DNA from 3 places in the Sporanaerobacter acetigenes DSM 13106 genome. Region 3 is predicted to be linked to each of the others. Evidence: a T-box and tRNA genes for the amino acid it is inferred to sense, from the RefSeq annotation. Region 3 holds a T-box; the other regions hold tRNA genes.

Region 1 (10,675 bases), on a different contig from region 3:
TTTTGATGCTTTAATAATACCTAATTCAATGCTTAGGAGTGGAGAAAAAGTTTTTTTAGATGATTTGACAATTGAAGATATTGAAAAAGAGTTAAATATTAAAGTTATTCCATCGAAAGTTAAAGGTAAAGATTTTATAAATATATTTACAAAGGATATGAGGTGATATTATGAGACCAATTGTATGTATAGTTGGAAGACCAAATGTAGGAAAATCTACTCTTTTTAATAGAATTGTAGGTAGAAGAATTGCAATTACAGAAAATAAGCCTGGGGTTACTAGAGATAGAATTTATGCAGAGGCCGAATGGTTGAATAAATACTTTATTCTAATAGATACAGGAGGTATTGAACCATATAGTGATGATACTATATTATCTCAAATTAGAAGACAGGCAGAAGTAGCTATAGGTACAGCAGATGTGATACTTTTTGTTGTAGATGGGTTAGACGGTATAACTGCTTCTGATAGAGAAATAGCAAATATGCTCAGAAAATCCGGGAAAAAAGTTATATTAGTTTGTAATAAAATAGATACACCAAAAACACCCCATGAGATATATGAATTTTATGAATTGGGTCTAGGAGATCCTATAGTAGTATCTGCAGGACAAAGTTTAGGATTAGGGGATTTATTAGATGAAGTAGTAGAAAATTTTCCCGAAGACAAAGATACTGAATATGATGAAGATGTAATTAAAGTTGCTGTAATTGGGAAACCAAATGCTGGAAAATCATCTCTTATAAATTGTATATTGGGAGAAGAAAGGGTTATTGTAAGTGATATACCTGGTACAACAAGAGATGCGATAGATACTTATTTTGAGTATCAAGATGACAAATATGTGTTTATTGATACAGCAGGAATTAGGAGAAAAAGAAATATTGATGAAAATATTGAAAAGTATAGTGTCATAAGATCATTAACCGCCATAGATAGATCAGATGTATGTATATTGATAATCGATGCAACACAAGGAGTTACAGAACAAGATGCTAAAATTGCTGGTCATGCTTATGAAAGAGGAAAGGCTCTTATAATTGCCATAAATAAATGGGATTTAATAGATAAATCAGATAAGACATATTTAGAATTTGAAAAAGAAGTCAGAAACGTTTTATCTTTTGTTACCTATGCACCTATAGTTTTAATATCTGCGAAAACTGGCAAAAGGGTAAATAAAGTTTTTGCACTGATAAAAGAAGTATACAGTAGCTATACTAAAAGGATTAGCACGGGTATATTCAATGATATTTTAAATGAGGCAGTTATTTTAAACCAGCCACCAACAGATAAAGGAAGACGATTAAAAATATATTATGGAACACAAGTAGGTATTAAACCACCAAAGTTTGTCATATTTATTAATGATAGGGAACTTTCACATTTTTCTTATGAAAGATATTTAGAAAATCAAATCCGTCAGAATTTTGGATTTGAAGGAACTCCAATCCAGCTTGAATTTAAAGAAAAGGGGGATTAATTTGAACAAAGTTATACTTATAGCTATTATTTCTTATTTGATCGGAAACTTTTCCTCTGCATATATTTTGGGAAAAGTATGTAAGAGCAAAGATATAAGAAAGTATGGAAGTGGAAATGCTGGTGCAACAAATGCGTTAAGGGTTTTTGGGGTCAAAATAGGCCTTATATCATTTATTTTAGATATTTTAAAAGGAATCATTGCTGTAAACATAGGAAATTATTTTATGGGTTACAATGGAGCATTAATTGCAGGAGTATTTGTAGTTATAGGTCATGATTGGCCAGTATTCCTAAAATTTAAAGGTGGCAAAGGCATTGCAACCTCACTTGGTGTTATGTTATATCTACATTTACCTACAGCTATTATTTGTATAGCCATAGGATTTACTATTATTGCCATAACAAGATATGTGTCTTTGGGATCAATAGTAGCAACTTGTTTAGTACCAATTTTGGGAAGTGTTTTAAAAAAACCTTTTGACTTGAATTTTTTCATTTGTACAATTATATTAGCGTCAATGGCCATATTTAGGCATAGAAGTAATATAAAGAGACTTAAAAATGGAGAGGAGTCAAAATTAGGTCAGGAAGTAAATTAAACTAATGAATAAACATAGGGGGCTTGACTTACATGGTAGAAAAAATTGCAGTTATAGGGGGAGGAAGTTGGGGGACTGCTCTGGCGATACTTCTTTCCAAGAAAGGATGCGAGGTAGGCTTATGGATAAGAAATGACAAGCAATGTGAAGAGATGAGGATATCTAGAGAAAATTTAAAATATTTGCCAGGAGTTATTATTCCAAACAATGTAAATTTAACCTCAGATTTCGAGAAGGTTGTTTATGGTAAAGATATCTTGTTAATGTCTGTTCCTTCTTATGCTGTTAGAGAAACATTGGTAAATGGTCAAAGGTATATAGAACCAAATCAAATAATTGTAAACGTAGCAAAAGGGATAGAAAACAATAGTCTCATGAGGATTTCTGAAATTGTTAATGAAATCCTTCCACGAAATAAGTATGCCATTCTTTCAGGACCATCTCATGCTGAGGAAGTTGCAAGAGATATGCCTACTACTGTGGTTGCAGCATCAAAAGAAAGAGATGTTGCCCATTATATACAAGATGTATTTATGGCACCTAAATTTAGAGTTTATACAAATCCTGATGTCATCGGAGTAGAATTAGGTGGGTCCTTAAAAAATGTAATTGCTCTTGGAGCAGGAATTTCGGATGGACTAGGGTATGGTGACAATACTAAGGCTGCTCTTATGACAAGAGGAATAATTGAAATGGCTAGAATTGGAGAAAAAATGGGTGCTAATTATGAAACATTTGCAGGTCTTGCTGGTATTGGAGATTTAATAGTTACTTGTACAAGTATGCATAGTAGAAATAGGAGAGCGGGTATACTTATAGGAGAAGGTAAAAATTTGGAAGAGGCTGTTGAGAGCATAGGAATGGTAGTAGAGGGTATAAAGACTACTAAATCTGCCTATGAACTTTCTTTAAGATACAATGTGATGATGCCTATTACTAAAGAAATATATGAAGTTCTCTATGAAGGAAAAGATGTGAAGAATTCTGTTGTAAATTTAATGCTTAGAGATAAAAAACATGAGATGGAAGATATAGCTAAAAATTTAGATAGTAAATGGTAGAGACATACTGAGTAGTATGTCTTTTATTTTTATGGTGCCTGTCATATTCTCAATGTAAGTACATATATATAATGTTAGGAAACCAATATATAATTGGAATATAATTAAAAGGAGGTAAAATGGTGGAGAAATTTGACATATATAAAGACATTGCTGAAAGAACAGATGGAGATATCTATGTTGGAGTAGTAGGCCCTGTAAGAACGGGTAAATCAACTTTTATTAAACGTTTTATGGAATTACTAGTTATCCCCAATATAGAAAACAAGTATAAAAAAGAAAGAGCTAAAGACGAACTACCTTTAAGTGGAGCAGGAAAAACTATTATGACAACGGAACCGAAGTTTGTTCCCAATGAAGCAGTAGAACTCATTCTAAAGGATAATGTTAGATTTAAGTTAAGAATGGTAGATTGTGTTGGTTATTTAGTTAAAGGTGCTATTGGGCATGAAGAAGATAATATACCTAGAATGGTTACTACACCGTGGTATGAAAAGGAAATACCTTTCGAGGAAGCGGCAGAAATAGGAACAAGAAAAGTAATAACTGATCATTCTACTATTGGAATAGTTGTTACTACGGATGGTTCTATTACAGATATAGACAGATCAAATTACATAAAAGCCGAAGAAAGAGTAATAAATGAACTTAAAGAATTAGAAAAACCCTTTATAATTCTTTTGAATTCTAAACATCCTAATTTAGATAGTACTATTGCTTTAAGAGAAAGTCTTGAAGAAAAATACAATGTTTCTGTAATTGCAGTAGATTGCTTAAACATGGATACAGATGATTTGGAAAAAATATTTGAAAAAATACTTTATGAATTTCCAGTCAAAGAAATTAAAATAAATTTACCAGGGTGGATGGAAGGATTAAATAGAAATCATTGGATAAAGTCTAGCATTTTAGAATCCTTAAAAGAATCTATTGAAACACTTCAAAAATTAAGTGAAATAAATTCTGTTGTGGAAACTTTAGGCGAACTTGAAACAATTAAGGAAACCAGAATTAAAGAAATAAATCTAGGAGAGGGAGTAGCTAATATAGATATAGTCTTAGAGGATAGTATGTTCTATAATGTATTAAAAGAAATAACAGGATATGGTATACAAGGTGATTATCAGCTTATAGGCCTTATTTCTAAATTATCTCAAGCAAAGCATGAGTATGATAAAATAGAAAAAGCCTTAACGGAAGCAAAAGAGTTTGGATATGGATTGGTAAGTCCAAGTCTAGATGAACTTGAATTAGATGAACCTGAGATATATAGACAAGGAAATAGATTTGGGGTAAAATTAAAAGCTAAAGCACCGTCACTTCATCTTATAAGAGCGGACATTACTACAGAAGTCTCTCCTCTCATAGGAACAGAAAGTCAAAGTGAAGAGTTGGTTAAATACTTTTTGAGTGAGTTTGAAGGAGATCCATCTAAAATATGGCAATCAAACTTGTTTGGAAAGTCATTATATGATCTTGTAAACGAACAACTACAAGGAAAACTTGATATGATGCCAGATGATGCAAGACAGAAGATTAGAAAAACACTAGAAAGAATAATAAACGATGGGAGCGGAGGACTTATCTGTATTATAATATAGATAAGATGAAGTATTGAAGTAAAACTTTTTTATTTGTTATAAAGAAAGGGTGGAAAATTAAAATTTTCTACCCTTTCTTTATGGTCGGGATGACTGGATTTGAACCAGCGACCCCAAGTCCCCCAGACTTGTGCGCTACCATACTGCGCTACATCCCGATGATTAATTATATTATATAATATTATATATTAGGATAAAGTGTTTGTAAAGTAGGTTTAAGTAAGTATAGAGATGTGTTATACTTAATAATAAGAAATACTAATATAAAATGGAGGTATTGAATTGATAGTATATATTAAGTATTTTCTGCTTATGCTATTTGTAGTTAGCATCATTGGATATATATTTGCAGTATTAAAAGAAAAACTATATCTTAAAAATAATATTATTCTAATAAATAAAAAATCTATAACTCAAGAACATATTGATGAAGCGGATATGAAGGAATTTGTTTTTGATGGTTGCAGGGTAAAGTCAGGAGATGAAATAAAAGTAGTACTTAAAGGTAAACAAAAATTAGAAGGCATAGTAATTGGAGCGAAGAAAAAGGAAAGGGCTATACTCATGGTTACACATAATGACGAGATAAGAAGGTTGAATATTGACAATATCATTAAATTTAAGATTGTAAGCAAATATGGAAAGTTTTTTTAAAACTTTAAAATGGGTCTTAAGACCTAAAAAAAAATTTAAAGTTTTGAAGGAAAAATAAAAGAAATGGAGAACTAATTATGTAAGGTTAATTATTCATGAAGGATGGTATAATATGTCAAAAGAGAAAAGAGATAAAAGACGAAAGAAGAAAAAATGGATTAGAGCTATGTTTATTTCTTTTATTCTTATCTATTTGATATTTAGGAGTGTCCCGGCATTATATGCATCTAATTTGAAAACTGTCCTCGTAGAAGAGGGTACTATAGAAGATAGTGTTAATTTTCCAGGAATTATAGTCAGAAATGAAAGAGTATATAGAGCCGATGGAGATGGGAAAATAAATTTTTTAAAAAAAGAGGGAGAAAGGGTTAAAGTAGGAGCCAAAATAGCTGAGTTATCACTTGTAGAGGAGGATTCCTCTTTAGAAAGTGAATTAAAAGAAGTAAATAAAAAAATAGAATCCATAGAAAAGGTAAATAAGCAAAAAGAAATGGCAAAGAAAGATGAAACTAAATCTGAAAAAAACACTGAAATGGTCATTGAGGAACTTCAAGATAATATAATAAATGGGGATTATGATGAAACTACACAATTGAAAGAAGAGCTATATTGTTCGTTAGGAAAGAAAAGTAATGCTACAGGTGAAAATACTCTGGCTAATCAGAGTCTAGATAATTTAAAAAACAAAAAAGAAGAGCTAACTAAGGAAATACTAAATAGTACTATAAATTATTTTTCCAAAGAGGCGGGAATTGTTAGTTTTAAGATTGATGGCTTTGAAGAAATATATAATGGGAACAATATTCTAAACTATACATTGGAAGATATAAGAGATAAAGAAGCAGAATCTAAAGTCAGTAAAAACAAATCAGATGTAAATGCAGGGGATGCAATGTTTAAAGTAATGGATAATTACGATTGGTATTTGCTAGTAGATGTTGATGATATAAAAAAAATAAAGTCGCTAAAAGAAAGAGATATGATTTCTATTTGTTTAGACGACAGTGATGAAGAATTGAGAGGTAGGATAATAAAAATAAAGTCTAAAAATGGACAAGGTATAGTTGCAATTAAGTTAGATACTCATTTTCATGATTATTGTGAAAAGAGAAATGTAGATATCGAGATAATTAAATCTAAAAATGAAGGTTTAAAGGTTCCCACAAAAGCTATTTGTGAAAAAGATGGTTTAAATGGTGTTTATATTAAAGATATTAGTGGAATAATAAGATTTAGACCAGTTAAAATATTAGGGCAAAATGAAGAATATACTATTGTTTCAAAAGGAAATAATAGTAATTTTATCGATATTGAAGGAAGTGATAAAAGAATTAAAACTATAAAAGTATTTGATGAAATCCTTTTAAGTGGTGGAAAGGCAAAGGAAGGACAGATTATAGACTGACAACGAGGGGGTGTCTAAAATTAGTATAAGAGATAATTTATTGAGAGTAGAAGAAAATATTGAAAGTGCACTCATTGCTTCAGGAAGAAATAAAGACGACATTACTTTAGTTGGAGTGACTAAAACTGTTGATGCAGATAGCATAAATGAAGCTATAAGTTATGGCATAGAGAATATAGGTGAAAATAAAGTACAAGAGATAATGGATAAGTATGACAAAATAAATAAAAATGTCAATTGGCATATGATAGGACATCTTCAGACTAATAAAGTGAAATATATTATAGATAAGGTTGATTTAATACATTCGCTAGATAGAATGTCATTAGCAAAAGAGATAAATAAGAGAGCTAAATCAGAAAGTATTATAAAAGATGTACTTATTCAAGTAAATATAGCAGAAGAAGTGACAAAATTTGGTCTTAAAAAAGAAGAAGTGATTCCATTTATTGAATCTATATTAGATTTTAAAAATATTAGAGTTAAAGGACTTATGACAATAGCACCTTTTTCAGAAAATCCAGAAGAAGTAAGATTTGTTTTTAGAGATTTAAGAAATTTGGGTTATGAAATAGAAAAGAAAAATTATGAGAATTTAGAAATGAAATACTTTTCTATGGGAATGACTAATGATTACAAAGTGGCTATAGAGGAAGGAGCTAATATTGTAAGAATTGGTACTGCAATATTTGGTAAAAGAGTATATTAAGGGGGGAATATTATGTCAAATTTTATGAATAAGTTTAAGTATTTTATGGGATTGGAAGATTTAGAAGATGAGTATGAGGAATATGAAGATTATGATGAAGAAGAGTTAGATATACCCCAACCCGTAAAAGTAAATAACAAAGTGGTGAGTATTCATAATAATATGAATATGAAACTAGTAGTTCATGAACCTTTAAATTATGAGGATGCTCCAAAGATCATAGATGATTTGAAAATGAGAAAAACTGTTGTTGTGAATTTAGAAGAGTTAGAACTAGAGTGTAAAAAACAGATATTTGACTTTATTAATGGTGGACTCTATGCTCTTGAAGGAAATATTCATAAAGTAACGAAAGATATTTTTATACTTGCTCCAAACAATGTTGAGATTGATGGACAATTAAAAGAAGATATAAAAAGCAGAGGTTTGTTTACTTGGTAAAAATACAGTTAAGGGGAAAATAATATGATTGTTTTTTATGAGGCTGTAAATATACTATTTGATATAATTCAAATTTTTATTTTTGTTAGAATATTTTTATCGTTTTTACCAATAGATAATAGTAATGGCTTTAGTAGGTTTATATATGATATTACAGAGCCTATTTTGGGACCTTGTGGTATGCTCTTAGAAAGATTAGGGATAGATACAGGATTTTTAGACTTTTCACCATTACTTGCATTATTGTTTATGAATTTGATTATTTATGTTTTGAAAATTATTATTTTTTAATATGGTGATAAGATGATTAACAACAAAGAACAGTATATATATCACATAAAAGATAAAAATGAAGTAATGAATATGAGAAGAGTCTTGGATAAAATAGAAATAGTTGAAGATAAACATATGGTTCAAGCTACGGATTTTCTAGATCCCTATGAGGTGAAACTTGCCAAATCTATCTTAAATAGGTTTGGTCATATATCCTATGTAGAGGATGGTGGACTTTTTAATGCTGAAAGAAAGATTCTTATAATTTATCCTGATTATATGGAATTTGATTTAGAAGAAAGCCCTATTGCTCCATTATCTATAAGAGGTAATATTGAAGGGTTAAAGCATAAAGATTTTTTAGGTTCTTTATTAGGATTAGGAATAACAAGAGAAAAAATTGGAGATATTTTAATACATGAGGACAATGTTCAAATAATAGTAAGTAGTGATATTTCTGACTATATTTTATTTAATTTAAGAAAAGTTGGGAACAATAATATAAATATTGAATACATAAACAGATATGATTTAAAAGAAGGAATTGAGATATATAAAGAGTTGATAACTAATTTGTCTTCTTTGAGATTAGATGTAGCTATAAGTAGTAGTTTTAACTTATCTAGAAATGATAGTTTAAATGTTATTAAAAATTGTAAAGTAAAAGTTAACTGGGAGCCAGTAAAGAAACCTTTTTTTGAACTGAAAGAAGGCGATCTTGTTTCAGTTAGAGGTCATGGAAGATTTGTTCTATATTCAATATTTGGCGCAACTAAAAAGGATAGATTAAAAGTTGGTATTAGAATATTTAAATAAATGGAGTGAAGGGAATGCTTACACCTTTAGACATACAGAACAAAGATTTTAATAAGTCTTTTAGAGGTTACAATGCGACAGAAGTGGATAGCTTTTTAGACGAAATTATTGTTGATTATGAAAAGCTTTATAAAGAAAATATTGAATTAAAAGAAAAAATTACAATTTTAAACGATCAATTAAAACAATATAATAATCTAGAGGATACCTTGAAAAATACATTGGTAGTAGCTCAAGGTACTGCTGAAGAAGTGACCAATACGGCAAAACAAAAAGCGGATTTGATCATAATGGAAGCAGAAGAGAAGTCTAGAAGAATAATAGAAAATGCTCATGATGAAGTGATAAAAATTCAAGAAGAATATGAGAGCTTAAGAAAAGAGATATATATTTTTAAGACTAGATTCAAATCTTTGATAGAAGCCCAATTGTCAACATTGGATGATTATTACAATGAAATAGAAAGTGCTTCATCGAAAGAATCTGTTGATGAGTTTGAAGGAGAAAAAGAAATAGAAAATATTGATAGAACAGATGATATGGGGGCATAGCCTCCATTTTTTTAAATCCTTGACAATATTGAAGAAATAATATAAATAATATATGTAAAACTATTTTTGGAGGAATTTGCTATGACAAAAATTATTGATATAGGAAATGGAGTTAAATTTGGTGGAGATGATTTCACAATTGTAGCAGGACCGTGTTCTGTAGAAAATGAAGAACAAATGGAATCTATAGGAAAATTTCTAAGTTCACTTGGAATAAAGGTTTTAAGAGGAGGAGCTTTTAAACCTCGAACTGATCCAAATGATTTTCAAGGTTTAGGATTTGAAGGGCTTAAAATACTAAAAAATATAAAAGATAAATATAAAATGAAAATAGTATCAGAAATTTTAGATCCTAGAGATATTGAACGAGCGTACAATTATATAGATATTATTCAAATTGGCTCAAGAAACATGCAGAATTTTCCACTGCTAAAAGAAGTGGGTAAGACTGACAAGCCTGTGCTCTTAAAAAGAGGTATGAGTTCTTCAATTGAGGAATGGCTTAAAGCTTGTGAATATATAAGCATGGAAGGAAATGAAAATATTATATTATGCGAGAGAGGAATAAGAACTTTTGAAAACTATACTAGAAATACATTAGATTTAGTGAGTGTACCAACAATTAAGTCATTATCAGAATATCCTATAATTGTTGATCCAAGTCATGGCACAGGTAGAAGAGAATTGATATTGCCTGCTACCAAAGCTTCATTAGCTATTGGTGCAGATGGAGTTATAATAGAAATTCATCCAAATCCTGAAATGGCACTTTCTGATGGTTTCCAATCTCTCAATTTTCATGAGTTTGAAATTTTAGCAAATGAAATTAAAAGACTAAAGAATTTGAATATATAAGAAGCAAACAAAATCTCCCTAAGTCATATGATGTAGTAGAAGTATGATGTGGGAGGTTTTGTTATGAGTAGAAAATATGATGATTATTTATTGCTGTTTTTCTTATTTCTTATATGGATATATGATGCAAGATTTTCTGGAGATAGTGTTTTGTTGTTTTTTTTATTGCTAAGTTTTTTTATATACTAGATGAGAGATTAACTCGGTATTATTTTATTTAAAGT
Region 2 (10,675 bases), on a different contig from region 3:
TGACATCATCACTTGTTTCCAATATGGCAACAGTATAACCATTGGATTCATTTGTATATATTATTTCCTCTAATGTTCCCTCTACCGTTATCAAAGCTTATTCCTCCAATTTGTTACTTTGCTTTAGAATATTATATCACAAAGTTTAGTGTAGAGTCTCTCTTATACTAAGTATTTCTTGTCTTAAGAGAGCTATATCTCCTTTAGTGGCTGGTTTGTCAGATTGAGAATAAAAATCATCTGTTTCATATGTTGTCCCATGTTTTTCTTCATAAAATTTTTCTACTATATATCCCTGTTTTATATGCTTTTCAATTGTCTTCATAGTATTTAAACTTTTTATCTTTATATTGAACTTTAAATATACGATTCCTTGACCATCTTCTTCTCCTACTTTTTCTATATATTTTATATTTACATATCCTAATGAACCATCATTTTTAGATATAGGTTTCCTCACCTTTATAGGAATAAAAATATTGTCCTTGTTGAAAGGAATCGGTACTCCATTGTTGCTTCCCAATAGTTCTCCATAATATTTATTTGATCCTTTTAAATCCAATAAAAAATATTTCCCTAGTCTATTTAAAAAAGTTCTAGTAGATTTATATACTTCTATTTCTCCACTACTAGATGTATATAAAATAGTGGAATTTCCCCTCATGTCCAGATAAACTGGAACAAAAGCCATTAATCCTTCACCTATATATTTCTCCATCTCCATAAAAATCCCTCCCTGACTTATTATACTAGAACGTATGTTCTAAGTCAAGAAGGGATTTTTTTTATTCCATATTTCCAATTGCCCTGGATAGTTCATTTATGCTTTTAGTCAATTCATCTAATTTACCTTCTATCCTGACTAGAAGATATATGGATATGACTATGGGAAAACCTAAATTGGCTATCTGGGAAAATACCTCATCCATATTTTCACCTCTTTTCTTTTTTAGATGACAGTAGGGGAGAAACCATTCTCCCCTACTGTAATATCTAGAATACAATATCTTCTACACTAGTTGTCACTATTCTTGCTCCTAGAGCTTCTACTATATCTCCGCCATTTGAATAGAATATATTTTTTGCAACTATTGTATCCATGACCTGTTTTATTTCTTCTTTTGTCGCATCTTCTCTGGGATTGTCTACAGCTATATTGACTTTTTTCTCGGATGCGTTTTTGAAATTCAACTCAAGTTTAGTTTTATCCATATTATCACCTCCTCATTTTTTCTATAAATATTTGACATTATTCTAATATTAGCTCTACTTCTTCTAGTTTCTTTACTTTGAGTAAATTCATAGTTTGAAGTCCTGCCAAAGCAGTTCCTACTCCATAGACATCTTCATTTGTTGCATTTACTTTTACATTTGAATAGGTCTTTGATTTTACTATTTGCTTATCTCCGTCCATTCCTCCATCTAGTTCAAGTTTAAGTCTAGAAGCTTCTTTTACTTCTTTCATTGCCATATTATCACCTCCTCTTATTTCTTTTGAAAACTACTTTCAAGTACCGCCGGTAAGTATATATTAATACAAGAGGAGAAAATAAAAAAAAGCAGAGTGACGTATTGTACTCACTCTGCTTTTCATGAACTTTCATTATTCTACTTATTTTTCCCGGGAAATAATCTATTTCTACATATTTTTGCATGAGAAATTGACTTTCTCCTTACTTTCCAAGTCCTTCATTTTTAAGAATTTCTGCCTTATCTGTCTTTTCCCAAGGAAGATCTAAATCTATTCTTCCAAAATGACCATAGCTAGCAGTTTGTTTGTATATTGGTCTTCTCAAATCTAGCTTGTCTATAATAGCTGCTGGTCTTAAATCAAAATGTTTTCTAACTAATTCTTCTATTTTTTCATCTTCAACTTTGCCAGTTCCAAAAGTATCTACATATATAGACAATGGTCTAGCTACACCTATAGCATAAGCAAGGCCAACTTCACATTTGTCTGCAAGTCCTGCTGCTACAATGTTCTTTGCCACATATCTTGCAGCATAAGCAGCTGAACGGTCTACTTTTGTTGGATCTTTTCCTGAAAATGCTCCACCACCATGACGTCCATATCCACCATAAGTATCAACTATTATTTTTCTTCCTGTAAGTCCCGCATCTCCCATAGGTCCACCAACTACAAATCTTCCTGTTGGGTTTACATAGTATTTAGTATTTTCATCTATCATATTTTCTGGAACTATTTTCTTTATTACATGTTCTATAATATCCTTTTTTATAGTTTCCAGTTCTACATCTGGAGAATGTTGAGTTGAAACTACTATGTTTTCAATTCTAACAGGTGTATTGTCATGATATTCAATAGTCACTTGAGTCTTTCCATCTGGTCTTAAGTAGGAAAGAGTGCCATCTTTTCTCACTTCTGTCAATCTTCTAGCTAATTTGTGAGCTAATGATATTGGCATAGGCATTAGCTCTTCTGTTTCATTGCAAGCATATCCAAACATCATACCTTGGTCTCCAGCACCAATTTTGTCATATTTGTCTTCTCCATTTCCTCTGCTTTCAAGAGCCTCATTGACTCCCATAGCTATATCTGGAGATTGTTCATTGATTGATGTCAGAACTGCACAAGTCTCTGCATCAAAGCCATATTTTGCTCTGGTATATCCTATTTCTTCTACTGTTTGTCTTACTACATGAGGTATATCTACATAACAATCTGTAGTTATTTCTCCTGCTACCAATACCATTCCTGTAGTCACAGAAGTTTCGCAAGCAACTCTTGCATAAGGGTCTTTTTCTAGTATGGCATCTAGTATGGCATCTGATATTTGATCACATACCTTGTCTGGATGTCCTTCAGTCACTGATTCTGACGTAAACAACCACTTTTTCATTAAACTGCCTCCTTGTTTATTTAAAATTTTTATAGTTTATTCTGAAAAACAAAATAGCCTCTTCCAAAAGGAAAAGGCAAGAAAAGTTGACCTCATCTTTCAGAATACTATTCTGTGGGATTTAGCACCTCACAGTCAAAGACCATAGGTTGCCGGGTTTCACAGGGCCCATTCCCTCCACCACTCTTGATAAGGCATCAAGATTTTTATTCATTTAGGCATATTTTAACACAATAAAAATATTGTGTCAACAAAGTGAAAAAATTGACATGGATTATGAAAACAACATAGCTTATATGTTTACTTTGAATATTGATGTAGTATAATATAAATATTTAAGTTATAATTTTGGCAAGGTGAATTGAATTCACCTTGCCACTGTTTTTCAAAGAACTGACACTATATTATAAGTCAAAGTAAATACTATGATACCAGCTGTTATAATACCAGATATAATTGCAGTTAGTGCTTTTTTGAAATTCAATTTAAGTAATGTTGCTGCTATGCATCCTGTCCAAGCTCCAGTAGTTGGTAAAGGTATTGCCACCAATATAAACAGACCCAATACACTATATTTTTTTATCTTATCTCTACTTCTCTTTAGAGTTCTATTTTTCACCCATATTACAGCTTTAGAAAATAATTTTGTATTTTCAAGAAAATTCATAACAGGCTCCAACAATTTCAATAAAAAAGGAACTATGATACTATTTCCCAATATACTTATGATTGTGCTTTCAATAGGGCTTAGTCCCAGAGATACTCCAAGTGGTATGGCGCCTCTTAGTTCAGAAAGTGGCATAGCAGCTAATATAAATACTTTTAATTCCTCACTCATCTCGATCCTCCTATAGCATATTAGTTTATTATATTCTATACACTAGAGAAAAACCCTTTAAACTTTTAAAACTATTTTAAAATAGTAAGAAATAGCGAGAATAGTGTAGATTTAAAGCGATAGTTTGTTATAATTTTATATATTCACTGTTTTTCATATGTGCATTGAAAGTGAAAATCCACTATACTATAAGAGTCGGCGGTCGACGGGGTGTAGCGCAGTTTGGTAGCGCACGTGGTTTGGGACCATGGGGCCGGGGGTTCGAATCCCTCCACCCCGACCACCAAAAGAAGGATTGAATATTCAATCCTTCTTTTTTTATGCCTTACCAACTTAAGGTCACCTTGGCTAATTTTACATTGTCAAGGTATTGTAATGTATTTGTAACCTATTTGATATATTATAATTATATAATTATCTTCAAAGGTACCCTTTAGAAAGGTTGATGTGATGAAAAAAATATTAGGAGCAATGAGAAGAGCTATTGAGGATTTTGATTTAATCCACGATGGCGACAAAATTGGAGTAGGACTTTCTGGCGGAAAAGACAGTATGGTCCTTTTATATGCACTAAAATTATATCAGGGATTTAGTCCGGAAAACTTTGAATTGGAAGCTTTTACAGTGAATCTTGGATATGAAGATTTTGACACAGAAACTATAAGAAAATACTGTGAAAATATTCACGTACCTTTCAATCTCAAAAAGACCAATATAAAAGATATAGTATTTGATGTAAGAAAAGAAAAAAATCCCTGTGCTCTATGTGCCAACATGCGTAGAGGTGCTATTCACAATTCCCTTAAGGAAAAAGATTTCAACAAACTTGCCTTAGCTCATCATGGAGATGATGCATTAGATACTCTTTTTTTGAGTATGCTCTATGAAGGAAGGATAAATACCCTTCAACCTTTAACCTATCTAGATAGAAAAAAGATATATGTCATTCGTCCCTTTTTATATCTATCAGAATACGACATAAAAGGAGCCCTAAACAAATATGAAATCCCAGTAGTTAAAAACCCTTGTCCTGTAGACAAAAAAACCAAGAGAGAATATATCCATAAGCTTTTAAAAGATATATACAAAGAAGTCCCTGGGTCCAGAGATAGACTTCTTAGAGCAATACAAAATGGCGAGGAACTAAATCTTTGGTTTTAATGAAAAGTGAGGTGGAGAAATGAACAATAATTTTAAAAAGTTTTTAGTAAGTTTAATTGCAATATCGTTAATTCTTAGTGGTAATATTCTTTCAATGGCTGAGGCAAAAAAAGCACCAGCTCAAACTTATACAATATATGAGACAACAAATACAGAAGATCTTTCTAGCGGGGTAATTCATGAAAATGTACTTAGGTTTACCAACAAGGGTTGGTGGAATATAAATGTGTTAAGAGTTGATTTGGAAGATGAGTACACAGAAATAAAGGGGTTATTTAGCAACAAGGGAATTTCAAACAGAGAAAAGGTAAGCACTATGGTGAAAGAATCCAATGCCATAGCTGGAGTCAATGGGGATTTCTTTGAATACAAACCATTTCCAAGCCCAATAGGTACCTTGATAAATAATGGGGAAATCATATCATCTCCAATGGCGAAAGAATATGCAAAACCTGCTTTTGTACTTGCAGATAGCAAAAATGCTTCAATTACTTATTTTGACAAAAGACTTGCAGCTGTATCTTCTGCAACAGGAACTGAAGTCATTCTTTCAGCTATAAACAAAGTAAGTCAAGCCTATGAAGAAGTAATGCTCTACAACAAACACTGGGGGCCTAAATCCATAGGAAACAAACTTCACAAAGACCTTATAGAAATAGTAGTAGTAGACAATATTGTAACTGACGTAAGAATTGGGCAGCCACCAGTAGACATCCCTGAAAATGGCTACATACTTGCTGGAAGGGGAAGAGTAGAAGAAAGGCTTTTAAATAATTTTCATCTAGGAGACACTGTGGAGCTTAGACTTTCCACTACTCCAAACTATGACAATATAAAGATGGCAATTGGCGGCGGAAGCATCATACTTAAAAATGGTGTAGCAATGAATACAGATATAGCTGCAAATGGATTGGATCCAAGAACAGGAATAGGAATTTCTAAAGATGGCAAAGAACTTATCATTGCAACTATAGATGGTAGAGATTCATCTTTCAAAGGGGTCACTGGAAAAACCTTTGGTTCCATAATGAAAGAATTGGGAGCAAATGATGCACTGCTATTTGACGGTGGTGGCTCTACTGCTATGGCAGTTAAATATGTAGATGAGGAAAATGTGAAAGTTGTCAACAAACCTTCTGATGGAGGAGAAAGAAAAGTTATAAATGGTGTAGGAGTATTTTCAAATGCACCTAAGGGAAATCTTTCTAGCATAAAAGTCGCAACTGATGACAAGAATATGTTCTTAAATACCACAAGAAGATTTAGTATAAAGGGATATGATGAATACAAAAATCCTATAGAAGTAGATCAAGAAAAAGTCACTTATACTGTAGAAGGTATAAAAGGTGAATTCAATGGAAATACATTAAAGGCCCTATCCACTGGAAAAGGCAAGATAATTGCAAACTATGAAGGTATCACTTCTTCCATTGATATTCAAGTATTAGAAACTGTAAGAGATATAGTTTCAGATATAGATAAATTCACTATAGATATAAATAGTCAAAAGAATTTGGGAGTATTCTACGGAAGGGATAGAGATGGATTTAATGCAATAGTATATCCTGAAGATGTAAAATGGGAAATCACAGGAAATATTGGAAAAGTTGAAAATGGCATATTTTACAGTAGTAGCGAACCAAGTTCTGGTGCCATAACCGCTAGAATTGGGGACGGAATAGAAAATATATTGGTAGCTGTAGGAAGCAAGGGAGTACTTCTTGAATCCTTTGAAGATTTAAATAGAGTATCTTTTTCTTCTTATCCAGCTGAAGTTTCAGGAAGTATTGGATTAGTAAGTGAAAATAAAGAAGGCAATGGCTCTTTGAGTCTTAAATATGACTTCACAGTAGGAGAAAAAACTAGAGCTGCTTATGTCAACTTAAATCCTAATGGTCAAAGTGGAATGCTTCTAGACGGAAATCCTAAAAAGCTAGGTCTTTGGGTATATGGAGACGAAGGAAATGCTTGGCTTAGAGGCAGCATCAAGGACAAAAATGATACTGAATACAATATAGATTTTGCAAAAGTAGTGGATTGGACAGGATGGCAATATGTTACAGCTGATATACCTTCAAATATAGCTTATCCAATCACTTTAAGTAAAATATATCTAGTAGAAACAGATCCTGTGAAAAAAAGCAGTGGAGAAATTTATATGGATGGCCTTGTAGCCGTATATCCTACAGGATATAAAAATATGGTATTACCTGCCTCTAGTACTATGACTGATGTAAAAAATAAAGAAGTAAAAAAAGATAAAAATGGTTTTTCCTTTATAGTCACCTCTGCTCCACAAAATCTGGACGATGTGGTTGAATATAAAGCTAGTGACAAAATCAAAGCTAATGTAAATAAGCACGATTTAGCCATATTCATGGGTGGTAGCACAGCTGATTTCAAGAAAGGGCTAAAGCCTAAAACAATCATGGATGTAAAAAGCGGATATAAACCTTATAGATATGGAAATGTACTTTTCATAAAAGCTGATAGTTCTAAAAATGGACTTAGAGCCACAAATTCAGAACAATGGCTATGGCTTAAAAATGATTTGACAAATTCAAAAGAAAAAAACATAGTTCTCATGTTGCCAACCCCAATATTCGGCAACGGAGGATTTACTGACAAACTTGAAGCAGAACTTCTACACAGTATACTTTCTGAAGCCAAACTAAATGGAAAAGATATTTGGGTAGTTTATGGAGGAAATGGAAATAGTAACGATTTGAAAGATGGAATCAGGTATATTCAAGTAAATTCAAAAGGAGTCTCAAATCCTCAAGATATTTACAATATCAGCATGGCTGAATTTGTAGTAAATAAAGACAATATCACATACCAAATAAAGCCTGTTTTTCAAAGACCTAAAATTCAGTAAAAATTGAATGAAAAAGCTGCTAACTTTAAGTTAGCAGCTTTTTCATTCAAACTTTTTTATCCAGTTTCCAAATACCCAGCCAGTTTTATTGTCTGAGGTCTTTACCTTATAGAAATAAAATCCTCTCTTAAGATTTGGTCCTTCCAATATAGTCATCTCTGTATTTTCTTTTATTTTCCCTATCTCCTTTCCATAGGGAGAAGACAAAAAAACTATATATTTTTTCCCATCAGGAATTACCTTGTCATCTTTACTGTATATGATAATATCTCCTTTGTGAGTTTCCTTTGGCGGATTTATTTTAGTTTTATTTTTCGGTACCCCTCTTGAAGGAATACTTCCTCTATTTACAGGAACTATCTTTTGTCCATATTGTTTTTTCGCAACTGAATAAATTTTGTTTTGATAGGTATTTGAATTTACATTTGGATTGTTCCTCTCCAAAAGTCCATTGTAGGCCCAAAGAGCAAAATACCAATTTTCCAATACATTTGGATCCATATCTCCTATTTGAGGCATCCTATCATTGGCATATCTCCACTTGGCAAGAAGAACATCTGCCCCAGCTTCAATATTATAAATTGGATCATTTTTAAGTTTATTTGCATCATAGCCTCTACTATGAACTTGCATGATGCCTATATTTCCACTTCTACTCGTATAAGGAGCACCTTTGTCATTGAACTGTCTAAAAGAACTCTCTATTTTTGCTATGGACTTTAAAATAACACTAGGTATTCCCCTCTTTTTTGCTACTTCTTCAACCAACTTTTCTGTCTCTTTTTTGGACAACTTTTTGCCCACTTCACAATAAGCCGTACTAAAGGCTCCCACCACTATCATGAGTAGCAGAAGAACAGATATAATCTTCCTTCTCATGAGAAAAAACCCCCTAATTTAAAGATTAATAATTTACATTTTGCCTTTTAAATTGCTCATATAGCATTTTGGCTAATCCTATACCTTCACCTTTCTTTGCTACTTCATTTGAAATTTGCTCATCAAACATATCTTCAAAAATCTTTGTAGCAGTGCTTTTTTCTATAAAACCATCTTCAGGTATAGTCTTTCTCATTTCTTTCATCGTCATGTGGATAAAAATAGTCTCAAAATCCTTGCATACATTCATCAGTTCTTCATCTTTATTTGTCTCTTTTGCACCTTCTATTTTTCTCTCTAAAATAGACTCATCTGGAGTACGCCTTGTGATAAAATCATTCGGAAGAATTTCCATATCATCACCTCAATTATCTCTTCAAATTGTTGATTATCTGTAGCATTTCATCTGAAGTCTGTATAGTCTTAGAATTTATCTCATAGGCTCTTTGAGCTGTAATCATCTTCACCATTTCTTCTACTACTTGAACATTGGAAGCTTCCAAATATCCTGATACAAGTCTTGATTTCATCTCTTCTACTTCCACTGGCATTTCTTCTCCTGAAGCTTGGCTGGCACTATATAAATTCATTCCTTCTCCTAAAAGCCCTTCAGGATTCATGAAATTCACCAATTTAAGTCTTCCTATATCAACTATTTCTCCATCTTCATCTCTTCCTGTTATATATCCAAATTCATCTATACTTATATCTCTCAAACCACTTTCAAAGATTATTTCATCTTCATCCTCACTTAATACTGTATATCCTTCTGAAGTCACCAATTTCCCTTCGTCTCCATCTATACTCAATTTAAAACTCCCATCCCTTGTATATCTAATATCTCCATTGGGAAGTTCTATGGCAAAAAAACCTTCTCCATCTATAGCTACATCATATGGGTTTTGAGTTTCTATAAAGCTACTAGTTCTAAAATCCCTTTTAGTAGCAGTAGGCATGACTCCATGACCTACTTCTAAATTTACAGGTCTACCTTGATCATCAGTCAAATTGCTCCTCTTCATATTGGCATAAAACAAATCCTTAAACTCTGCTCTTTGAGTTTTATAAGCCGTAGTATTTACATTGGAAAGATTGTTTGCAATAGTATCTATATTTAGCTGTTGTGCCCTCATTCCAGTAGCTGCAGTCCACATAGCTCTCATTTTTTCGCCCTCCTATACTCTTCCTATTTCATTTGCTGATTTCTCAAGCATTTCATCCTGAACTCTTATGGCTTTCTGGCAAGATTCAAAATTTCTCAAAAGATTTATCATCTCCACCATTTCTTTTATAGAATCTACATTGGAGTCTTCCAAAAAACCTTGGAGTACTTCTCCACCAAAAGGTGCTTCTTCCCCTTCAATATCTTCTGGCATTTGATATAGATTATTCCCTACTTTTCTTAAATATTCCTTGTTGTCCAAATCCACTACATCAAGCATAGACACATTTAGTTCTTGTCCTCTGCCCATGTCTATAGGCCCATTTTGCCCCAATACTTTATATCCATCAATTGTCGTCAATTCTCCATTTGCATTTACAGTAAAAGCACCATTTCTTGTATAATAGATTTCACCATTATCTCCTTGGACTTTAAAAAATCCACTTCCATTTAAGGCTACATCATATTTCCCACCGGTCTCAACAATTGATCCTTGGCTGAAATCTACTACAACTTTTTTCACATTGACTCCTGCACTCATAGTACCTATGACTCTAGGGCTTGGATTGTATACAAGTCCCTGTATCATTGCCTCTAAATTTCCACCTTGACCTTGTACAGGATTTCCACCTGGACCAACTATATAGTTTTCTGCATCTACCTTGTACTCATTTTTTTCATTTCTATAGAAAGTCCTTAAATATCCTTCATCATCTACAACAAATTGAATATCCTTTACATAACTAATTCCATTGGGCGTTCTCACCATGAAATAGCCTTCCTCCGTATGAGCTGTATGTGTTTCTCCATCTGTTTGATAATATATTTCATTTTCTCCACTTGACCTAATACTTGGTTTGTCATTTATTTTGCTAAGAAGCACTTCTGGAAAAGAT
Region 3 (10,675 bases):
TATATGGTCCATATTCTCCTACTTGTTTAATTTTTCCATTTTCATCAAGGGTCACCCCTTCATCTACTTCTATTCCAGCCCATTTTAGAGAATTAACTAAATTTTCTATAGCTCCCTCCACAAATCTAGTTCTATCTGTATCTTCTATTCTCAATATAAACTTTCCATTATTGTTTTTTGCAAATAAATAATTATATAATGCAGTTCTAAGTCCACCAATATGTAAATATCCTGTTGGACTTGGTGCAAATCTAACTCTTACATCATCCAATTTGCGACACCTCCTAAATAGTCTACCAATCTATTATATACTACCTCTATATGGGCATCAAGAAATTAACCTTTTTATTATCCAAAAAGCTTACTAAAAAGTTTTCCAAAATAATCAACAATTTTATTCAATAAAGACTTCACTTCTTCATTTTGCTGTGAAATCTTATCTATTTTCCCTGATATATCCTTGAGCTGTGTCCTTATGTCATTTAAATCTAAATTTAGTTTTGCAATTCTCTTCATGAGAGAAACCACTTCGTCTGTCTGTTCATCTGTCAATTCTACACCTAATTCTCTTGTTGCTGCCTGTACTGCTCTTCTTATGTCTTTCTTGCTTTTTATATTGTTTGCAACCACATCTATTTTTATGTTTTCAATCAATTCACTAGCCTTTTCTTGACCTATTTCATTTCCAAGCATTGCAGTTTTAGCTATTTCTTCACTAGCAACTTCCTTTTCTTTTTTAGTCAAATTTTCTCCTGTAATATCTTCAAAAGCTTTCATAATTCCCGTAAGAGCAGCAGTTCCTGAAACTTTCACAGGACTTGCAACAATTACCTTTGCATCTTTTATTCCTGCAGTAATTAAGGCATTTTTATACATATCTTCTGTTACCCAGGTTATATTGTAAGTTTCTACAGTTATTCCTTCTCCTTCATCTAGCTTTTCTACATAAGCACAAGATAAAGCTCTAGTTCCTAAAAGTTTGTTATCTATATATTTACCCAAGTATTGCCGTTCTTCTTCATTGGTTACTTCTATTGTTTCTATATTTTTATCCACACCAAAATAATTTAACATTTGACTTCTTTGAGAGTCTGTAAGATTTTTACCCAAACTTACAACTTTGTCTACAGTAGCCACTTCATCTGCAATTGCAAAACTAGAAAACAATAAAATAAATATCAGCGTAATAGAAGTCATTCTTTTAAACATGAATATCACCTCAAATTAATTTTATACAATACCTTATATCATAGAATAACTTATTATTACAAGTTTTACAAGGATAAATTATTTCAAATCACTTAAACCGTTTTCGACTTTTTTATTCCTACATCTATTTCTTCAGAAATGTTTTTTAAAAATTCTTCTTTCACTTTAATATTCTTTTTATATTCCTCTTCGCTTATGAGACCTTCCCTTTTCAAGGAATCCAACATGAACATGACCATAATACAAAGATCCTTTAAATCATCTTTTATAAGACTCATAAACACACCCCTTCAAAATTTTAACTTTAACCTATTATATTTTCTATAACTATGTAAAAAGTCCTTTATTTTTTCACAACTGCCCTATTTTCATGTCCAACTAGCCACATTTCAGCCACAATTGAACACAAAAATGGTCCGCCAATATTGACGTACCATTTTTGTTATTGTTTACAATATTCTGTTCTTTAACTCTTCTTTGAATTTTCCATATCCTGTTCTGCTCATAGCTGCTACCTTATGACTATTTAAAAACTTTATTTCATAAGTTCTTTCCCCAACCTCTTTTATTTTGTCTATTTTGTCTTTATTTACGATATAAGACTTATGAACCCGTAAAAAATTATTTCCTAATTTCATCTCCAATTCCTGCAAGGTATCTTGAACACAATAAGCATTATTTTCATCGTGTATAATAGTATTTCTATCTGCCTTTTCTACATATAATATATTCTCTACGGATATAAAAAGCATCTCATTCCCATTTTTTACTACAATTTTTTCTATACCCTTTTTCTCATTTACAGAATTTTTTTCTATACTATTGGTTAAAGTCACTATAGTTTCTATAAGTCTCTTGACATTTATAGGTTTCAAAATATAGTCATAAGGATGTACATCAAAAGCAGATACTGCATACTTAGAATGACCAGTAATAAAGACTATTTTAGTCTCAGGATTAATTTTTTGAATCATTCTACCTACTTCCAAACCATTTAAATCGTCACCCTCAAGTTCCATATCTAGCATAGCTATTGGGGGGTGATGATCTATAGCTAAGTTTATAGCATCTCTGCTATTTGATGTATCAAATACTTCTGATGTAGGAGCATTTTCTGATATGATTTTTTTTATGAATTTTCGAGTATAAACCTCGTCTTCTAAAACAAGAAATTTCATTAAACAACATCAACCCCTACTTCTTTAAACAATCAGGTACATCTGGCTCATAATAAATAAACATACTAGCAGCATTAGCTCCTGTTGATGCAACTGTGCCTAATATCGATGCGAAAATAGCAAGAATACCTTTAATCATTTATTTCACCTCCTCAGTTTTTATAAATATTTTATTTAAAAAATTGTCTATTCCATTTATCATCCAGTATCCAAAAGGAGTCATAAACAAAAGACTTTCAAAAGCACCCAAGACAATAGCTGGAATATAGGTGTTTTTTCCTTGCTTGTCCAAAAATATTGTGAGTATTAACCAAAAAACCAGCACTACAGTAGTTTTCATTTTTTGCTCTTTTATTTTTTCTTTTTCTTTTATGGGCTTTTTCTTTGTATCTGCAGGAACCCATTTCACAATAGTCAACACTCCTAAGACTAGTGTCATATAAAAAAACATCTCCTGAATAATCGACAATTTATCTAAAGATGCTATTTTCCCTGAAATCAAAAAAGTCATCACTCCAAAACTTAAACATCGCAAATATGTGCTAAAATGTACCCCTCCACCAAAATGACGAAAAAAGGCAAAAGCTATAATACAAAACATAGTATATTGAAAGATTCCTAAAAAAACAGACAATACAGCTATAATTAAAAATTTGATAACGGAGTTCAATATTATTTCCAAACCATAAGCCCAAATTTCAACGTCTTGCTTACTTCCATCTAATTTTTCAGCTAATTTAGCTGAAATTTTTAAAGCTAAATCTCTATTCACTTAATCCACCTTCCTTGTATGGAAACACTATTTGAAAAACAGTATCTTCTTGACAATAAACTTCTATAGTACCACCATACTTTTCTATAAGACTTTTAGTTAAAAACAATCCATATCCTCTTCCTACCGAACCTTTGGTGGTATATCCTGGCTCAAATATTTTATCTATCTCTATTTCAGATATCTTTTCTCCATTGTTAGACACTTCAACAACATATTTGTCATCTATATAATTGATTTCTAGCTTTACCTGTCTATTGTCTCTTTTCTTTATGACAATTTCAAAGGCATTGTCTAAGAGATTCCCCAATATACTACATAAATCCCAAGAATTTATTTTTAGTTTACTTAAAATACAATTTATAGAAAAATCGAAATTTACATTGTTCATTTCAGCTACTTTTCGCTTATCATTTATGAGAGCTGTCAAGGCCATATTTCCCACATATATTACATCATCTGTTTGACTGTAGTTTTCACTTAGTCCATCAATATATTCTTTTGCAGATTGTATTTCATCTAAATAAATCATAGATTGGATGGTTTGAATATGTCTCTTATGTTCATGATTTTGAGTTCTCAACACATTGTATAAACCTTCCATTTGTTTAAGATGGGTCTTTAAAAAATTCATTTCAACTTTATTCTCTATATCACTTCCAAGACCTCTTATAGATATCAAAACTAAAATAGTCTGTATACTAATAACGTAATTTACTACAACATATTGTGTTCCAGTCCCATAGAATTCATAAAATAAATAAAAATTCTGATTCATAACTATAATAAATATTCCCTGTGTCAATATTGTGAACAAAACCAATATTGACTTGTCCTTAATTAAACTTTTTTCATCATTTTCATACATTTTTAAATCAAATATATAGATTTTCCTTTTATCTATATATTTGAAAAACCCAACCATTAATAGCCCACAAGGAATAAAATTCAGAACATTGATCCATGGAAATTCTATCAAATCTTCTGTGCCTTTTTGAAATATTCCAAATAAAATTGGAGTAAATAAACTTTGCAATAATCCATTTATTAAAGAACTAGTTGAAATACAAATAAAAGAACATATAAAATTTATTCTCAAAATTATTTTTATTGCAATTAGAGAAGATATTATGAATACTATTGTATGAACCCCATAAACTGTTATATTTTTTCTCGCAAAATATCCTATTATAGAAACTATACATGATATCAAGAAAATCTTTTTAAACTCTATATCTAAATTAAATAATTTAAATCCAAGTATCAAAGTAAAAAATATTTCTGGAATAGACTCAAATAGTACAACATACCAAGGTATTGAATACAACATAGACACTTCACCCACAATTAATATTTAGTTCAATACCTATATTCTACATTGTAGATAAATATCCTCCATATTATGTATATTTATTATCCAACTATTTTCGTCAACATTCGCCTTTTTTTATAGACATAATCAAACGATTATGTACATTTCAACATAATTTTATATGTATATTGAATTTCTTCATTTTTCTCTAAATTCCTTCAATAAATCCTAACTGTCCTTTTTTTAAACCTAACTGTCCTTTTTCTGTGTCTAACTATCCAGTCAAAAATAAATTAGGGCACTTTTAGCGCCCTAATTTATTTTTAACCCTTCTTTTTCAAATTCTTCTTCAATTCTGTCCATTATTTCATCTACATCTATTTCAATTTTGTCATCACTACTTCTTAAAGAATATTCTACAATATTCTCACCAGCCCTTTTCCCTACAGTTATTCTAATAGGAATTCCTATTAAATCTCTATCTTTAAATTTCACTCCAGCCCTCTCATTCCTATCATCAATCAATGCTTCCAACCCTCTATCTTCTAAATAGGAGTATATCTTTTCTCCTAAATTCATTTGATCTTCATTCTTTATATTCACTACAGTGACAATCACATGATATGGTGCTACAACCAGTGGCCATATAATTCCATTGTCATCATGATATTGTTCTACTATAGCTGACATACTTCTAGAAACCCCTATTCCATAGGAACCCATGACAAATGGTTTTTCCTTCCCATTTTCATCTAAATAAGTAGCATCTAAACTCTCACTATATTTTGTACCTAATTGGAATATATTCCCCACCTCTATTCCTCTATCCATCTTAAGTTTCTCTCCACATCTTGGACAAATATCGCCTTTTTCAATAAGCAACAAATCCTCTACCACTTCACCTTTGAAATCCCTTCCATAGTTTACATTCTTTATATGATAATCCGTTTCATTAGCTCCTACTATAAAGTTTTTCATCTTAGTTATCCTTTCATCTACTAAGAGTTTTACTTCTTCTTTTAGTCCTATAGGTCCAGCAAATCCAACTTCTGCTCCTGTAACCTTTTTGACAGTTTCTTCATCTGCCAACTCCAATTCATGTTCTGCTATACCTAAATAATTGCACAATTTTACTTCATTTAGTTCTCTATTCCCTGGCAAAACTACTACAGCAATTTCATCTTTAGCATTATATATTAATGTTTTAGCAAATCCCTCTTCTCCTCTATTGAAAAAAGCAGCTATATCTTCTATAGTCCTTGCATTTGGCGTATAAACTTTTTCACAGTCTAATTCTTCTATATCCTGTCCATCAATATTATAAACTACAGCAGCTTTTTCATCTGTAGCAGCATAGTCACAACTGTCACAATACGCAACTAAACCTTCTCCAACTTCTGACATAGCCATGAATTCGTGGGACACCTTTCCTCCCATAGCTCCTGTATCTCCTTGGACAACTTTGTAATATATTTTTAATCTATTGAAAACTTTTTCATAAGCTTCCCACATGATTTTGTAGGACTCTTCTAGCCCCTCTAAATCCTTGTCATAGCTGTAAGCATCTTTCATGATAAATTCTCTACTTCTTATAAGACCAAATCTTGGCCTCTTTTCATCTCTATATTTAGTTTGAATTTGATACAAATTTAAAGGAAGCTGCTTATAAGACTTTACTTCGTCCTTTATAAGATTTGTAAAATATTCTTCATGAGTTGGCCCTAAGCAAAATTCTCTTTCGTTTCTATCCTTCAATTTAAACATTTCAGGTCCAAAATTATCCCATCTGCCACTAGCTTCCCACAATTCCTTAGGCTGTATAGCAGACATCAACAATTCTTGAGAACCTGCAGCATCCATTTCCTCTCTAACTATTTGTTCTATTTTTCTTATGACTCTATACCCAAGAGGTAAATATGAATAAACCCCAGAAACTAATTTTCTCATCATCCCTGCCCTTAAAAGCAGTTGGTGACTAGGTATTTCAGCCTCAGATGGCACTTCTCTTAAAGTTGGTAAATACAATTTTGACATCCTCATCTCTAATTCCTCCTTAACTTTTTTGGGAATAAAAAAACCTTCATCTCAAAATAGAGACGAAGGTATTCTTCGCGGTACCACTCTAATAGATTTAAAATAATAAATCCACTCGAAAGTTATAACGGAACTACCGTTTAGACCTACTTCTTTTCAATCTAAAAACTCAGGGACGGGTTCAATGTAAAGAGGGCCAGAAATCTCTCACCTTATGATTTCCTCTCTTTTGACCATTCATATTTACTATTTCCCTTCAATGCAATATATTAAATTGATGTAATTATCAATATAATACTAAAAAAAGATTATTGTGTCAAATAAAAATTTAATTTTTATTCAAAATACATACACAATAAGCAGACATTCCTTCTTCTCTTCCCTCGAATCCAAGCCATTCTGTAGTAGTAGCTTTTATACTTATATTATCTATAGATGTATTTAAAGTTCTTCCTATGTTTTCTCTCATAATATGTATATATGGAGCAAATTTAGGCCTTTGAGCCACTACTACACAATCTATATTTCCAATTTCATACCCATTATTCACCATTATATCATAAACTTTCTCAAGAAGAACCATACTAGATATATTTTTATATGCATTATCCGTATCTGGAAAATGTTTCCCAATATCTTCTAAAGCCATTGCTCCTAAAATACTATCCATAATAGCATGAATCAAAACATCTGCATCTGAATGACCTAATAGTCCCCTTTCATGAGGAATTTCTACTCCTCCTACAATTAGTTTTCTTCCTTCTACTAGCTTATGGACATCATACCCCATACCTATTCTCATTCAAACCACCCTATCTACCTTGAAATACAAAATTTCTTTTCTTAAAAATAATTTCCTTATCTTTTAACATAGATTCTGCAACTATTAAATCATCTGGAGTAGTAATCTTTATATTCTCATAAGAACCCATGATCATCTTTACAGGAACTCCTAGCCTTTCCACGAGCATACTATCATCAGTTCCAGTAAAATTATCATCTAAGGCAGCTTTATACGCTTGCATAATGATGTGTCTCCAAAAACATTGAGGCGTTTGAGCTGCCCATATTTGGCTTCTATGGGGAGTATTCTTTATGTCATTGTTGTCATCTACTACTTTTATAGTATCTTTCACAGGTGCTCCTACAACACAAGCTCCATATTTAGTTACTCCAGAAATACCATCTTCAATATTCTTAACTTTTACAAAAGGTCTTGCTCCATCGTGAATCAAAACTATTTTACATTTTTCATCTAAAGCCAACAATCCATTATATACAGAATCTTGTCTTTCTTTTCCGCCCTTGACAACCTTACTAACCTTTTTGAAATCATATTTTTTAACAATCTCTTTTTTGCAATAATCAATCTCGTCCTCTTTAGCTACTACTATTATCTCATCTACATATTTACACATTTCAAATTTTTCCAATGTATGAGCTAGCACTGGTTTATTGTCAATAAAAATAAATTGTTTATTTATTCTGCTCCTCATCCTGTTGCTCATACCTGCAGCAGCTACTATAACTGAAACAAAATTGTTTTCATACATATTTTTCACCTCTTAGTCATTATAGCATATTGAAAAATATTCAGAAATATATTTATAAAAATATGTTCTCCTAAAAGCAAAAAAATATTAGGGTCTAAAACTAGACCCTAAACTGCTCTATCTACTGCTGACTTTGGCTTAGCAAATATCATTCTTCCTGCAGAAGTTTGCAAAACACTAGTCACTAAAACACCAATAGTTTCTCCAATATGCTTTTTCCCACCTTCTACAACTATCATAGTTCCATCATCAAGGTATGCAAGACCTTGACCTATTTCTTTTCCATCTCGTATTACTTGCACTACCATTTCTTCTCCTGGCAAAACTACAGGTTTAATAGCATTTGCAAGTTCATTGATATTTAAAACTTCTATTCCTTGCACTTCTGCTACTTTATTTAAATTGTAATCATTTGTAATAACTTTTCCCTTCATCTGTTGAGCAAGTTTTAAAAGTTTTGAATCCACTTCTTGTACTTCTTCAATCTTTTTATCGCAAATGACAACTTCTATATCTAATTCTTTTTGAATTTTATTTAAAATATCAAGCCCTCTTCTTCCTCTGTTTCTCTTTAGCGAATCCGATGAATCTGCTATACGTTGAAGTTCTTCAAGTACAAATTCAGGTATTATAAGGGGTCCTTCTATAAAACCAGTTTTACATATATCGGCTATTCTTCCATCTATTATGACACTAGTATCTAATATTTTAGGAGATGCTTTGCTACTGGTTTTTACTTTTTCTTTTCCAGTATTTTTCTTGAAAACATTCAATGAATTTGTAAAATCATCTCTATTTCTAGTTGGAATCTTAATTCCTAAATATCCAAATATTAGATACAATACAATAGAAACAATCACTCCTAAATACGGAACCTTTATATTGTAAAATGGTTGGCTCAAGAGATATGCTATAATTAAACCAACTATTAATCCAACAGAACCCAGAATAATATCAGACGCAGGTCTGTTTTGAATTTCCACTTCTAAGAAATGAATAAACTTTCGGATTCCTTTTATAAAATGTGGTGATAAAAAGAAGAAAATAATTCCAGATGCAACCATTACAATGATGAAAATAAAAAATGCAAAAAGTCCACCATCTGCCAATCTCAAAGCTTCAATATTTTTTAATCCAGCTGTAATTCCATATCCAATCAGAACCCCTACTAAAGATATTACAAATTTAGCAATTTTATCAACCATAAATTCACCTCCTCCTTTATATTATATATTTCCATAATAATAAATTATATAACAAAAAACTATAAATATATACCTTTTTTAGATCGAAGGACAATTTATGGCCTCATCTATTAGCATTTCTGTTTGGTCTCTATCTATTCCCTTTGCCAATACTAATTCGCTCACAAGCATTTGTTTAGCACTATTTAACATTTTTCTCTCGCCAGTTGACAAACCTTTTTCAGCATCTCTTATCATGAGATTTCTAACTACTGATGCTATTTCATAAATATTTCCACTTTTTATTTTATCCATATTTAGTCTATAGCGTCTGTTCCAATTTTGAGGCATTTTAGTCTTGCTTCCTTTTAGCACTTCAAATACTTGTTCTATTTCTTCATCATCTATTACTTCTCTTATGCCTATCTCTTTTACATTATCTACAGGTACCATTACTTTCATATCCCCAATAGGCATTTTCATTATATAATATTTTCTCCTTCTTCCCAATATTTCCTTTTCTTCAATAGCCACAATTACACCTGCACCATGCATAGGATAAACAATTTTGTCTCCTATATTAAACATAACGAAAACCTCCCAATATAATTCTCACTACTATAACAGTATACAATAATAGGGAATGAATGTCAAATTTATTATTTTACCACATAGCATGATATCTTGTCAACTCAAAGTTATTTCAATAATTTTCTTTTGAAACCATTTAATAAAATATAAGAATTATTTGACAATGACTTGTCCACATAAGTATAATGAAAATATAAATCAAATAATTTGACTGGGGTGGGAGAAATGGACAAAAACATTGAAAACATAAATACAAATATAAACTGCAGCGATTTTCAAGAAATGACATCTAATGTACTCATAAGACACAAGAGCATTTTAGATATAATCACTAAACTAGATGAATATAATGCTAGAATTAATAGAGCTGTGATTAAATCCGTCACTTCTTGTGGATGCATTTCAATAGATGCAAAAAAACAAGAATACAATAGCGAATCTTTAGAAGAACTTAAAAAATCACTAAAAAGTCATCTAGAAGGAGAACTATGTGAAGTTTGTAGTGAAAAAATAGAAGAAGAAATAGGCTCTTACCTATTCTATTTAGCAGCTCTTTGTGACACATTAGAAATAAATTTATCTGATATATTAAATAATGAATATGATAATCTCAAAACTCTAGGAATATATAATCTTAAATAAAATTAAGAGCTAAATTGGAATCTTCCAGTTTAGCTCTCATATTATGTGCCTGTCTAAAAATATTTGTTCTTGAAATCTTCTTAGAGCTTCCTTAATAGTCCTAGCTCTTACTTCCCCTATGCCCTCAACTAAATCTAATTCTTTTGTGGAAGCTTTCAATATTTTTTGAAAACTGCCAAACATCTTCACCAAATTTTCCA

Evidence for each region. The T-box of region 3 lies ahead of BUA21_RS11685 (proline--tRNA ligase). A T-box ahead of a tRNA ligase gene usually reads a tRNA of that ligase, here a tRNA-Pro.
Region 1: it encodes a tRNA-Pro, which carries the amino acid that the T-box ahead of BUA21_RS11685 (proline--tRNA ligase) is inferred to sense. The anticodon was not compared.
Region 2: it encodes a tRNA-Pro, which carries the amino acid that the T-box ahead of BUA21_RS11685 (proline--tRNA ligase) is inferred to sense. The anticodon was not compared.

What each region holds. Positions count from the first base shown of each region.
Region 1 covers NZ_FQXR01000008.1:35,917-46,591, forward strand. The annotation lists gene BUA21_RS09040 (DUF512 domain-containing protein) at 1-166, shown strand, start outside; gene der (ribosome biogenesis GTPase Der) at 168-1,484, shown strand; gene plsY (glycerol-3-phosphate 1-O-acyltransferase PlsY) at 1,486-2,085, shown strand; gene BUA21_RS09055 (NAD(P)H-dependent glycerol-3-phosphate dehydrogenase) at 2,118-3,146, shown strand; gene spoIVA (stage IV sporulation protein A) at 3,266-4,747, shown strand; tRNA gene BUA21_RS09065 (tRNA-Pro) at 4,829-4,905, opposite strand; gene BUA21_RS09070 (hypothetical protein) at 5,030-5,401, shown strand; gene BUA21_RS09075 (HlyD family efflux transporter periplasmic adaptor subunit) at 5,514-6,806, shown strand; gene BUA21_RS09080 (YggS family pyridoxal phosphate-dependent enzyme) at 6,826-7,515, shown strand; gene BUA21_RS09085 (cell division protein SepF) at 7,528-7,956, shown strand; gene BUA21_RS09090 (YggT family protein) at 7,981-8,247, shown strand; gene BUA21_RS09095 (YlmH family RNA-binding protein) at 8,260-9,045, shown strand; gene BUA21_RS09100 (DivIVA domain-containing protein) at 9,060-9,596, shown strand; gene BUA21_RS09105 (bifunctional 3-deoxy-7-phosphoheptulonate synthase/chorismate mutase) at 9,678-10,451, shown strand; gene BUA21_RS15230 (hypothetical protein) at 10,515-10,640, shown strand.
Region 2 covers NZ_FQXR01000002.1:305,448-316,122, forward strand. The annotation lists gene recD2 (SF1B family DNA helicase RecD2) at 1-94, opposite strand, end outside; gene BUA21_RS01400 (hypothetical protein) at 146-724, opposite strand; gene BUA21_RS01405 (YvrJ family protein) at 786-929, opposite strand; gene BUA21_RS01410 (DUF2922 domain-containing protein) at 994-1,212, opposite strand; gene BUA21_RS01415 (DUF1659 domain-containing protein) at 1,250-1,471, opposite strand; gene metK (methionine adenosyltransferase) at 1,674-2,861, opposite strand; SAM riboswitch class I at 2,951-3,057, opposite strand; gene BUA21_RS01425 (COG2426 family protein) at 3,247-3,699, opposite strand; tRNA gene BUA21_RS01430 (tRNA-Pro) at 3,906-3,982, shown strand; gene BUA21_RS01435 (tRNA lysidine(34) synthetase) at 4,150-4,860, shown strand; gene BUA21_RS01440 (phosphodiester glycosidase family protein) at 4,880-7,738, shown strand; gene BUA21_RS01445 (transglycosylase SLT domain-containing protein) at 7,781-8,617, opposite strand; gene BUA21_RS01450 (rod-binding protein) at 8,643-8,972, opposite strand; gene flgG (flagellar basal-body rod protein FlgG) at 8,986-9,780, opposite strand; gene BUA21_RS01460 (flagellar hook-basal body protein) at 9,793-10,675, opposite strand, start outside.
Region 3 covers NZ_FQXR01000014.1:48,038-58,712, reverse strand. The annotation lists gene gltX (glutamate--tRNA ligase) at 1-271, opposite strand, end outside; gene BUA21_RS11715 (DUF1002 domain-containing protein) at 349-1,209, opposite strand; gene BUA21_RS11710 (hypothetical protein) at 1,302-1,487, opposite strand; gene BUA21_RS11705 (LytR/AlgR family response regulator transcription factor) at 1,659-2,387, opposite strand; gene BUA21_RS11700 (cyclic lactone autoinducer peptide) at 2,404-2,526, opposite strand; gene BUA21_RS11695 (accessory gene regulator ArgB-like protein) at 2,527-3,159, opposite strand; gene BUA21_RS11690 (sensor histidine kinase) at 3,152-4,489, opposite strand; gene BUA21_RS11685 (proline--tRNA ligase) at 4,784-6,511, opposite strand; T-box leader at 6,561-6,774, opposite strand; gene ispF (2-C-methyl-D-erythritol 2,4-cyclodiphosphate synthase) at 6,834-7,307, opposite strand; gene ispD (2-C-methyl-D-erythritol 4-phosphate cytidylyltransferase) at 7,318-8,058, opposite strand; gene BUA21_RS11670 (PIN/TRAM domain-containing protein) at 8,166-9,263, opposite strand; gene BUA21_RS11665 (CarD family transcriptional regulator) at 9,342-9,830, opposite strand; gene BUA21_RS11660 (nucleoside triphosphate pyrophosphohydrolase family protein) at 10,059-10,475, shown strand; gene disA (DNA integrity scanning diadenylate cyclase DisA) at 10,512-10,675, opposite strand, start outside.